2 regions of the Paraburkholderia sp. USG1 genome follow, and region 2 is predicted to be linked to the other one. Evidence: predicted binding sites of a transcription regulator. Region 2 holds the regulator's gene; the other holds the start of a gene.
What was found. Region 2 encodes HrcA, which represses chaperone genes, less so after heat shock. Its sites were predicted from a motif close to TTAGCACTCNNNNNNNNNGAGTGCTAA; they were not measured.

Region 1: the regulator HrcA is predicted to act here: its motif matches at 1,813-1,839, upstream of groES (co-chaperone GroES).

What each region holds. Positions count from the first base shown of each region.
Region 1 covers NZ_JAMWXW010000041.1:40,247-45,047, reverse strand. Annotated here, with positions in the region: partial or broken gene NE850_RS39570 (acyltransferase family protein) at 1-154, shown strand, start outside; gene NE850_RS35315 (acyltransferase family protein) at 111-830, shown strand; gene NE850_RS35310 (SGNH hydrolase domain-containing protein) at 1,118-1,474, shown strand; gene groES (co-chaperone GroES) at 1,912-2,202, shown strand; gene groL (chaperonin GroEL) at 2,256-3,896, shown strand; gene NE850_RS35295 (hydroxymethylpyrimidine/phosphomethylpyrimidine kinase) at 4,084-4,801, opposite strand, start outside.
Region 2 covers NZ_JAMWXW010000009.1:150,796-155,596, reverse strand. Annotated here, with positions in the region: gene recN (DNA repair protein RecN) at 1-1,616, opposite strand, end outside; gene NE850_RS14540 (NAD kinase) at 1,688-2,590, opposite strand; gene hrcA (heat-inducible transcriptional repressor HrcA) at 2,921-3,940, shown strand; gene hemH (ferrochelatase) at 4,115-4,801, shown strand, end outside.

The DNA of each region.
Region 1 (4,801 bases), on a different contig from region 2:
TCATGCCGACATGCTTGGGGTCTCCGGCGGCTTTATCGGCGTGGACATATTTTTCGTCATATCCGGATTCCTCATTACTCGCATCGTATTGAAGATGTCCCTTGACCGCAATGGGATCGTCCGTTTCTACACGAGTCGCTTCCGCCGCATCGTGCCGGCCTATCTCGCTCTCGCGGCCACAACCGGGATCGTCGCATCTTTCCTCTTTTTGCCTGTCCATTTGGATATGTTGCTCCCCGGGCTCGTCTCATGCATCGGCTTCATGTCAAACATCGTTTTCTACCGCGCGACGAGCTATTTTTCTCCAGACCCGCGCGTACAACCCGCTCTTGCATACGTGGTCGCTTGCCGTCGAATGGCAGTTTTATCTGCTCTACCCGTTCATCTTTATCATGTTTCGCCGTCTAAAGATTCGCGACGTGACGACGCTCGCGCTTATGGCGGTCACGTCGTTTGCCCTCTGCGCTGTACTGCTCGCCTTCTATAAGCTGGAGGCAGCGTTTTATCTATTGCCTACTCGCATGTGGGAGTTTGCTGTTGGTGGTTTGATTCCCCTCGTACCCGCCCGCAAATTGCCGCCTGCGCTTTCGCGACTCCTGGCTGCCGCCGCGGTCGGCGCCATCGCATTTTGCGTGTTGCACTACGACAGCGAGACGCTCTTCCTTGGCGCGGCGGCGCTTGCGCCATGCATCGCGACCGCGATCCTCATCCGCGAATGTGCCGACCCCGGGCCCGCTGCATTGGTTTTTGACGCTGTCGCCGGTCCGGCTGCTGGGCCAGGCATCCTATTCGATCTATCTGTGGCACCGGCCCATCATCGTGTTCCTTGACTACGGATTCTTTCACTTTACTTCGCATGCGGTCGCCTATCGGGCCGCGACGATCGTGTTGCTCTCCATTGCGACCGGGCTCGCCTCATGGCGATTCGCCGAATTGCCCTTCCGTCGGCCCGCCGGCCTCGTTGCCAGACGGCTTGCCTGGATATCGGGGCTCGCGACGGTGCCACTTTTGACTGCGGTCGTCATTGTCGCGACGGGTGGCATGCCACAGCGGTTCCCCGGCGTAGTGACACTGGTCTCCTCGGGTTCCAGCGACGTGGGGTATCTTCCGCTCCTGCATGACACATACAGCTCCGATCGACGGTAGCGCCCACGGGCTATTTGAGCTCGGCGAGTCTGACGCGCGGCGCACGTTCTTGCTGCTGGGCGATTCGCACGCAGCGGCGCTGGCCGAAGGACTCTCGGACCTTGCGCAGCGCGACGGCAAAGCCGGCGTGCTCTCGGTGGCGGATGGCTGTCTGCCGTTTCTCAGCTATCCGTGCAGCTACGCGCCCGCGCGCAAGCGCTGTGCACTTAACCAGCAGGCGATACCCGCCATGCTCACCACGCTAAAGCCTGACGCTGTGATCCTGCACGCCACGTGGCCCGCGTACTATCAAGCCAACCCGCGAGCCTTCAAGGCTGCGCTCACCTAAACGCTTGATTGGTTCGCGACGCAAAAGGTGCGTGTCTATCTGATCGGCGACCGATTTATGTTAGCGACAGGATGATAGGGATTTCCCTAGGATTGCGAGCACCGCGGTCACGTGCGCCCAAGCAGCGGTTGGAAAGGTTGCAGTGGCCGGCTCCAAGCGTGCGCCTCAGCAAGTGACGATCCGATTGCAATCTCTTGTTTTTGTTATGAATAATCTGCGGTGGCCGCGTTCCAATGCGGGCAGGGAGTTCAAACTTAAGTGAACAAAGTTCAAAGTTGAGCGAATCTCGACAATCCGCCTTCATCCCTTCTTGAATTTGTCACCACCCGTCCATATAATTAGCACTCGCTGCACGAGAGTGCTAACAACATCGCCGGTTGGCTCAGCCAGCCGGGTTTTCTCAGCGTTCTTCAGTCTCAATCAAGAGAGGAGTATGTATGAACCTTCGTCCTTTGCATGATCGCGTGATCGTCAAACGTCTGGATCAAGAAACCAAGACTGCGTCGGGCATCGTGATCCCCGAAGCCGCAGCAGAAAAGCCGGATCAAGGCGAAATTCTGGCAGTCGGCCCGGGCAAGCGTGACGACAAAGGCGCACAAATCGCCCTCGACGTGAAAGTTGGTGACCGCGTCCTGTTCGGCAAGTATGCAGGCCAGACCGTCAAGGTCGACGGCAACGAACTGCTCGTGATGCGCGAAGAAGACATCATGGCCGTGGTGCAGAAGTAAGCGCCAGTCGCTACTTTCCCGGTCATATCCCAGAGAATTCAAGGAGTTAGAAGATGGCAGCTAAAGACGTCGTATTCGGTGATTCCGCCCGTGCCAAGATGGTTGAAGGCGTGAACATCCTCGCGAACGCTGTGAAGGTCACGCTGGGCCCGAAGGGTCGCAACGTTGTCCTGGAACGCAGCTTCGGCGGCCCGACGGTCACGAAGGATGGTGTTTCGGTCGCGAAAGAGATCGAACTGAAAGACAAGCTCCAGAACATGGGCGCACAAATGGTCAAGGAAGTTGCTTCCAAGACCAGCGACAACGCAGGTGACGGCACCACGACCGCAACGGTTCTGGCTCAGTCGATCGTCCGCGAAGGCATGAAGTACGTTGCATCGGGCATGAACCCGATGGACCTGAAGCGCGGTATCGACAAGGCTGTGTTCGCAGCGATCGAAGAACTGCGCAAGATCAGCAAGCCTTGCACGACCAACAAGGAAATCGCTCAAGTCGGTTCGATCTCGGCAAACAGCGACTCGTCGATCGGCGACCGTATCGCTGAAGCGATGGACAAGGTTGGCAAGGAAGGCGTCATCACCGTTGAAGACGGCAAGTCGTTGCAAGACGAACTGGACGTTGTCGAAGGTATGCAATTCGACCGCGGCTACCTGTCGCCGTACTTCATCAACAACCCGGACAAGCAAGTCGCTGTGCTCGAAAACCCGTTCGTGCTGCTGCACGACAAGAAGGTTTCGAACATTCGTGACCTCCTCCCGGTCCTCGAGCAAGTCGCTAAGGCTGGCCGTCCGCTGCTGATCATCGCAGAAGACGTCGAAGGCGAAGCGCTGGCTACGCTGGTTGTGAACAACATCCGCGGCATCCTGAAGACTGTTGCTGTCAAGGCTCCGGGCTTCGGCGATCGTCGTAAGGCCATGCTGGAAGACATCGCGATCCTGACCGGCGGTCAAGTTATCGCTGAAGAAACCGGTCTGACGCTCGAAAAGGCAACGCTGGCTGAACTGGGCCAAGCGAAGCGTATCGAAGTGGGCAAGGAAAACACGACGATCATCGACGGCGCTGGCGAAGCTGCAACCATCGAAGCACGTGTGAAGCAAGTTCGCACGCAAATCGAAGAAGCTACGTCGGACTACGACCGTGAAAAGCTGCAAGAGCGCGTGGCCAAGCTGGCTGGCGGCGTTGCAGTGATCAAGGTCGGTGCTGCGACCGAAGTCGAAATGAAGGAAAAGAAGGCACGTGTCGAAGACGCACTGCACGCAACGCGCGCAGCTGTGGAAGAAGGCATCGTTGCTGGCGGCGGCGTCGCACTGATCCGTGCACGTACGGCAATCGCTGGCCTGAAGGGCGCTAATGCCGATCAGGACGCAGGTATCAAGATCGTGCTGCGCGCGATGGAAGAGCCGCTGCGCCAGATCGTCACGAACGGTGGCGAAGAAGCCAGCGTCGTGGTGGCAGCTGTTGCTGCTGGTACGGGCAACTACGGCTACAACGCCGCAACCGGCGAGTACGTCGACCTGGTTGACGCAGGTGTCGTGGACCCGACGAAGGTGACGCGCACGGCGCTGCAAAACGCAGCTTCGGTCGCTGGCCTGCTGTTGACCACCGACGCAGCTGTTTGCGAACTGCCGAAGGAAGATGCACCGATGGCCGGCGGCATGCCCGGCGGCATGGGCGGCATGGGCATGGACATGTAATTCCGGGTTGGGCCTCATCGCGAGGCTCGCGAGGGAAGACATGGGGAAGTGCGCTGAAAGGCGTGCTTCCCAAAGAAAAAACCCGCAGACATTGCGGGTTTTTTTGTGGGCGCTCGCCGCAGGCTGAAGCGCCCGGATCAGAAGGCGCGGCCGGCACTCCTGCGGCCGGCGCACCTCGTGCAAGCTCTCAGTGCCGCGCTTCGCCTGGCGCTGCGTCCTTGCCCGCCGCCGGCGGCGTTTCGTCGTCGCTGCTGCGCGCCCAGAAGAACCGGTCTGGCATATACGCGCCCATGCCCGGCCGGAACGCGTTACGCACGGCCTGATACAGATATTCCTGCGCCTCGCGCACGGCTTCAGCCGGATCCTGGCCGTTGGCCAGCAACGCGGCGATAGCCGACCCCAGCGTATCCGTCAGCCCCATGATCCGATGGCTGCCACGGTCCCACATGTCCTGGCGCAACTGGCCGTCTTCGCTGAACAGCGTGTTGACATGCCGGTGCGTGCCGGTTTCCGTTGACAGAATATATTCGCAGCCTTGCGACAGCAGATGCGAGATGGCAGCGTCGAGGCTCGGCGCTTCGGCGTCGCCGTCCGGTTGGGCGAGCGCGAGCAGCGTGGTCGCGTCGGCGACCAGCAGGGTGGTTTGCGGAGCGAGCAGATCGGCGATCGCTTCGCGCAGTTCGTCGGCGGAGAGCACGTGCTCGTCGTCGAGCGTGAAGTCGGGGGCGAGAATCAACGGGATGTCGTCGTAATCGGCCACGACCTCGGCAATCGCACTCACGACTTCCGCGCGCGTGCAGGCGCCCACTTTGAACGCGGCGATCGGCATGTCTTCGAGCAGCATCCGGGCCTGGGTCGCGACCACTTCGGGGTCGAGGCCGGTGACTTCGTCGCAGCTCGCCGAG
Region 2 (4,801 bases):
CCGCCGAGCATCCGCGCCACTTCTTCGATGCGGCTCGCCTTGTCGAGCGAGGTCACGCTGCTGACCGTGCCGCCTTTGCCGTTGCCCGCCTTGGCGACCTGGAAATGATGGTCGCCGCGCGCGGCGACTTGCGGCAAGTGCGTCACGCACAGCACCTGGCGCTGCTGGCCGAGCTGATGCAGAAGCCGTCCGACCACTTCGGCGACGCCGCCGCCGATGCCCGTATCCACTTCGTCGAAAATCAGCGTGGGCGTGGGGCTGGCGGCGCTCGCGATCACTGCGAGGGCGAGGCTGATCCGCGCCAGTTCGCCGCCCGAGGCGACTTTGGCGAGTGGCCGCAGCGGCACGCCGGCATGACCGGCGACGCGGAACTCGACCTGTTCGAGCCCATGCGCGCCACCTTCGGGCAGCGGCACCAGCGCGACTTCGAAGCTGCCGCCTTTCATTGACAGTTCCTGCATGCCCGTGGTGACCGCCGCGCCCAGCGCCTTGCCGGCCTTGGCACGCGCTTTCGAGAGTTTCTTCGCCTCGGTCAGGAAGTTTTCTTTGGCTTTGGCTTCGGCGGCGTGCAGGCTGTCGAGGTCGGCGGCCGCGTCGAGCGCGGCCAGTTGCGCGCGGCGCGCCTCGTGTTCCTCCGGCAGCGTTTGCGGCTGCAGACGGAATTTGCGTGCGGCCGAATGCAACGCGTCCAGACGCTTTTCGACCTGCGCCAGCCGGTCCGGATCGAGTTCGAGCTTTTGCGCGTAATGGCTCAGCGAATAGGCCGCTTCCTGCAACTGGATTTCGGCCGGTTCGAGCGCGGCGAGTACATCGTTCAAGGCCGGATCGATCTCCGCCAGATCGCGCACCTTCGAGACGATCGAGGACAGATGCGTGATCATCGCCTCGTCCGATTCGGACAGCGCGCCGAGTGCGCCTTGCACGCCGTCGATCAGATTGGCCGAATGCGACAGCCGCCGGTGCTCCGAATTGACCTCTTCCCACTCGCCGGGCTGCGGCGCGAGTTTGTCCAGTTCGGTGAGCTGCCAGGCGAGGCGCTCGCGTTCCAGTTGCAGCTCACGGTCACGCGTTTGCGCATGCTCGACCGCCTGAACCCTCTCGCGCCATGTGCGCCATGCCCGCGTGACGGTAGCCGCCGTGTCGGACAGTCCGGCGTGAGTGTCGAACAGTTCGCGTTGCGCGTCAGGGCGCATCAGCAACTGGTGCGCGTGCTGGCCGTGAATATCCACCAGCATCTCGCCGACCTCGCGCAACTGCGCGAGCGTCGCCGCGGTGCCGTTGATGAACGCCCGCGAGCGGCCGTTGCCATCCACCACGCGCCGCAGCATCACGGTGCTGCCGTGATGACCGTCGCTGCCCGTCGTGCCGAGCGCCTGCTCGTCGAGCCATTGCTCGACCTGCGCATGGGTCTCGAATTCCGCCGTGATGTCCGCGCGGCTTTCGCCGGTGCGCACGACGTTCGCATCGGCACGGGCGCCGAGCGCGAGCGCCAGCGCGTCGATCAGGATCGACTTGCCGGCGCCGGTTTCGCCGGAAAAAACAGTGAAGCCGGTGTCGAATTCGAGATCGAGCGCGGCGACGATGACGAAGTCGCGTATCGAGAGGTGGCGAAGCATGGAGGTCGTCTGATGAGCTTGGTGGTCAGGGTTCGGCAGCGGCGGCGTTCGCGTTCCGGTGGCCTCGCCGCTCAGGGCTTGGGGTCTTCTTCGTGCGACGGGTATTCGTTCCAGTGCAGCTTCTTGCGCAGCGTGGCGAAATAGCTGTAGCCGACGGGATGCAGCATGGGCACCGTATGACGCGAGCGGCGCACTTCGATCGTGTCGCTCAGTTCGAGCGAGGTGAACGACTGCATGTCGAAATTGACGTTCACTTCGCGCCCCGAGACGATCTGGATGCTCACCTTGGAATCGTCCGGCAGCACGATCGGACGGTTCGACAGCGCGTGCGGAGCAATCGGCACCAGCACGATGCCCTGCAATTGCGGATGCAGAATCGGCCCTTGCGACGACAGCGCATAAGCGGTAGAGCCGGTGGGCGTGGCCACGATCAGGCCGTCCGAGCGCTGGTTGTACATGAAGCGGCCATCTACCGAGACATGCAGCTCCGCCATGCCTGAGAAACCGCTGCGGTTGACCACCACGTCGTTGAAGGCCAGCGCGTGATAGATCGGGTTGCCGTCGCGCATGATGCGCGCTTCGAGCAGCACGCGTTCTTCGCGTTCGAAATTGCCGGCCAGCATTTGCGGCACGATCTCGCGCATGTCGGAGATCGGAATGTCGGTAATGAAGCCAAGCCGCCCGTGGTTGATGCCGATCAAAGGCGTACGGTACGGCGCGAGCTGACGGCCGATGCCGAGCATGGTGCCGTCGCCGCCCAGCACCACGGCCACGTCGGCGCGCGCGCCGATCTCGGCGGGGCGCAGCGCCGGGTAGTCGGTGACGCCGATCTCGGCGGCGGTATCGGCTTCGAACACGACCTCGAAGCCGCGCTTCGCGATGCACAAGGCGAGCGCGGTCAACGGCTCGGCGATACCCGGCGTATTGTTGCGCCCGACGAGCGCGACGGTCTTGAACTGGCTGGTCACTTGCATGCCGGCATTACACCATAGGTGGGGCCTGAAAAGAACCGTGGGCAGACCCGGTGGCGAGCCGACGTGCGCGGGCCGCCAGCGCGTCTCGCGATTATCGTTAGAATGGTGAAGCCTTGATGACATGCGCGCCGGTTAAAGTGCGGCGGGGTGCCGGCAGCCGGGCCGCCCGGAAGGCGGCCCGCGACGTGGTCCGCAACGCGCCGGGCTGAACGCCGGCCAACGTGCCGGGCCGGAGGCAACGTGCCGCAGCGGCAAGCGGCGGCGCGTTCGTCAGGGATGGGCGCCCCTAGCGCTCGCGGTAGTCGTGCCATTGAGCTAAAATTTTCCGTCATGCTAGATCCTCGCGCACAAACCCTCCTCAAAACGCTGATCGAGCGCTACATCGCCGAAGGTCAGCCGGTCGGCTCGCGCACGTTGTCGCGCTATTCGGGTCTCGAACTCAGTCCCGCAACGATCCGCAACGTGATGTCCGACCTCGAGGATCTGGGGCTCGTGATCAGTCCGCATACTTCCGCGGGCCGCATTCCCACGCCGCGCGGCTATCGTCTGTTCGTGGACACCATGCTGACGGTGGAGTCCGCCGCTGACGAAGAAGCGGTGATGCGTACCGTCAAGACCACGCTGCAGGCGGGCGAGCCGCAGAAAATCGTCGCCGCGGCGGCCAGCGTGCTGTCCAACCTCTCGCAGTTCGCCGGCGTGGTGCTCACGCCGCGGCGCAGCCATGTGTTCAAGCAGATCGAGTTCATGCGCTTGTCGGACAAACGCATTCTGCTGATCATCGTCACGCCGGAAGGCGACGTGCAGAACCGCATCATGGCGACCCAGCGCGATTTCTCGCCGTCGCAACTTGTCGAGGCCTCCAACTACATCAACGCACACTTCGCGGGCCTCTCGTTCGACGACGTGCGCCGCCGCCTGCGCGAAGAAATCGACGAACTGCGCGGCGACATGACCACGCTGATGCATGCCGCCGTCACGGCCAGTACGGACGAAGCCGACACGGGCGAAACCGTGCTGATTTCGGGCGAGCGCAACCTGCTCGAAGTGGCCGACCTTTCGTCGGACATGGCGCGCTTGCGCAAGCTGTTCGATGTGTTCGACCAAAAGACCAGTCTCCTTCAGTTGCTCGACGTGTCGAGTCACGCGGCGGGCGTGCAGATTTTCATTGGCGGCGAGTCGAATCTCGTGCCGATCGAGGAAATGAGCGTGGTCACCGCGCCTTACGAGGTGAACGGCAAGATCGTCGGCACCTTGGGCGTGATCGGACCGACCCGCATGGCCTACAACCGCGTGATTCCGATTGTGGACATTACCGCGCGCCTGCTTTCGCTGACCCTCAGCCAGCAGTAAATAGCTTCGGCTTCCGGTGTTGGCTGTTCCAGCCACGAATAATGCGTGACGGCGCACGGCTTGCCAATTGGCCGAATGGCCAGGGGTGTCCGGCGGACCGGTGCATGCACCACGCCGCTATAATGGTTCTCACCTGAACCGACACTCCGCCTGAGCGGGTTACCTCTGCTGCCTATGCGCTTCGACCTCGAGCGGCCTTCACAGAACGCCACGTCACACCGTGTCGCTGTGCTGCTGATCAATCTCGGCACACCCGACGCGCCGACGCCGCGTGCGGTCCGCCGCTATCTCGCGCAGTTTCTATCCGATCCGCGCGTGGTCGAAATTCCGGCGCTGCTCTGGCAGATCATCTTGCGTTTGCTGATTCTGCCGTTTCGGGGCGTCGCTTCCGCCAAGAAGTACGCCGCGGTGTGGATGCCGGAAGGTTCACCGCTGCGCGTCCATACTGAGAAGCAGGTGGAGGGCTTGCGCCATCTGCTGCAACTGAACGACTACACGGTGCTCGTCGATTACGCGATGCGCTACGGCACGCCGGGTATTCCGGCCATGCTGAACCAGCTCAAGCTGGCGGGTGCCGAACGCGTGCTGCTCATGCCCATGTATCCGCAGTATTCGTCGTCCACCACCGCTACCGCTTTCGACGACGCCTTTTCGGCGCTCAAACGCATGCGCAATCAGCCGGAAATCCGCACGGTGCGCCAGTACGCCGATCATCCGGCCTACATTGCGGCGCTTGCCGCGCAGGTGCATCAATATTGGCATCAGCACGGCCGGCCGGATTTCGCCGCGGGCGACAAGCTGGTGCTGAGTTTTCACGGCGTGCCCAAACGCACGCTGGATCTCGGCGACCCATACCACGAG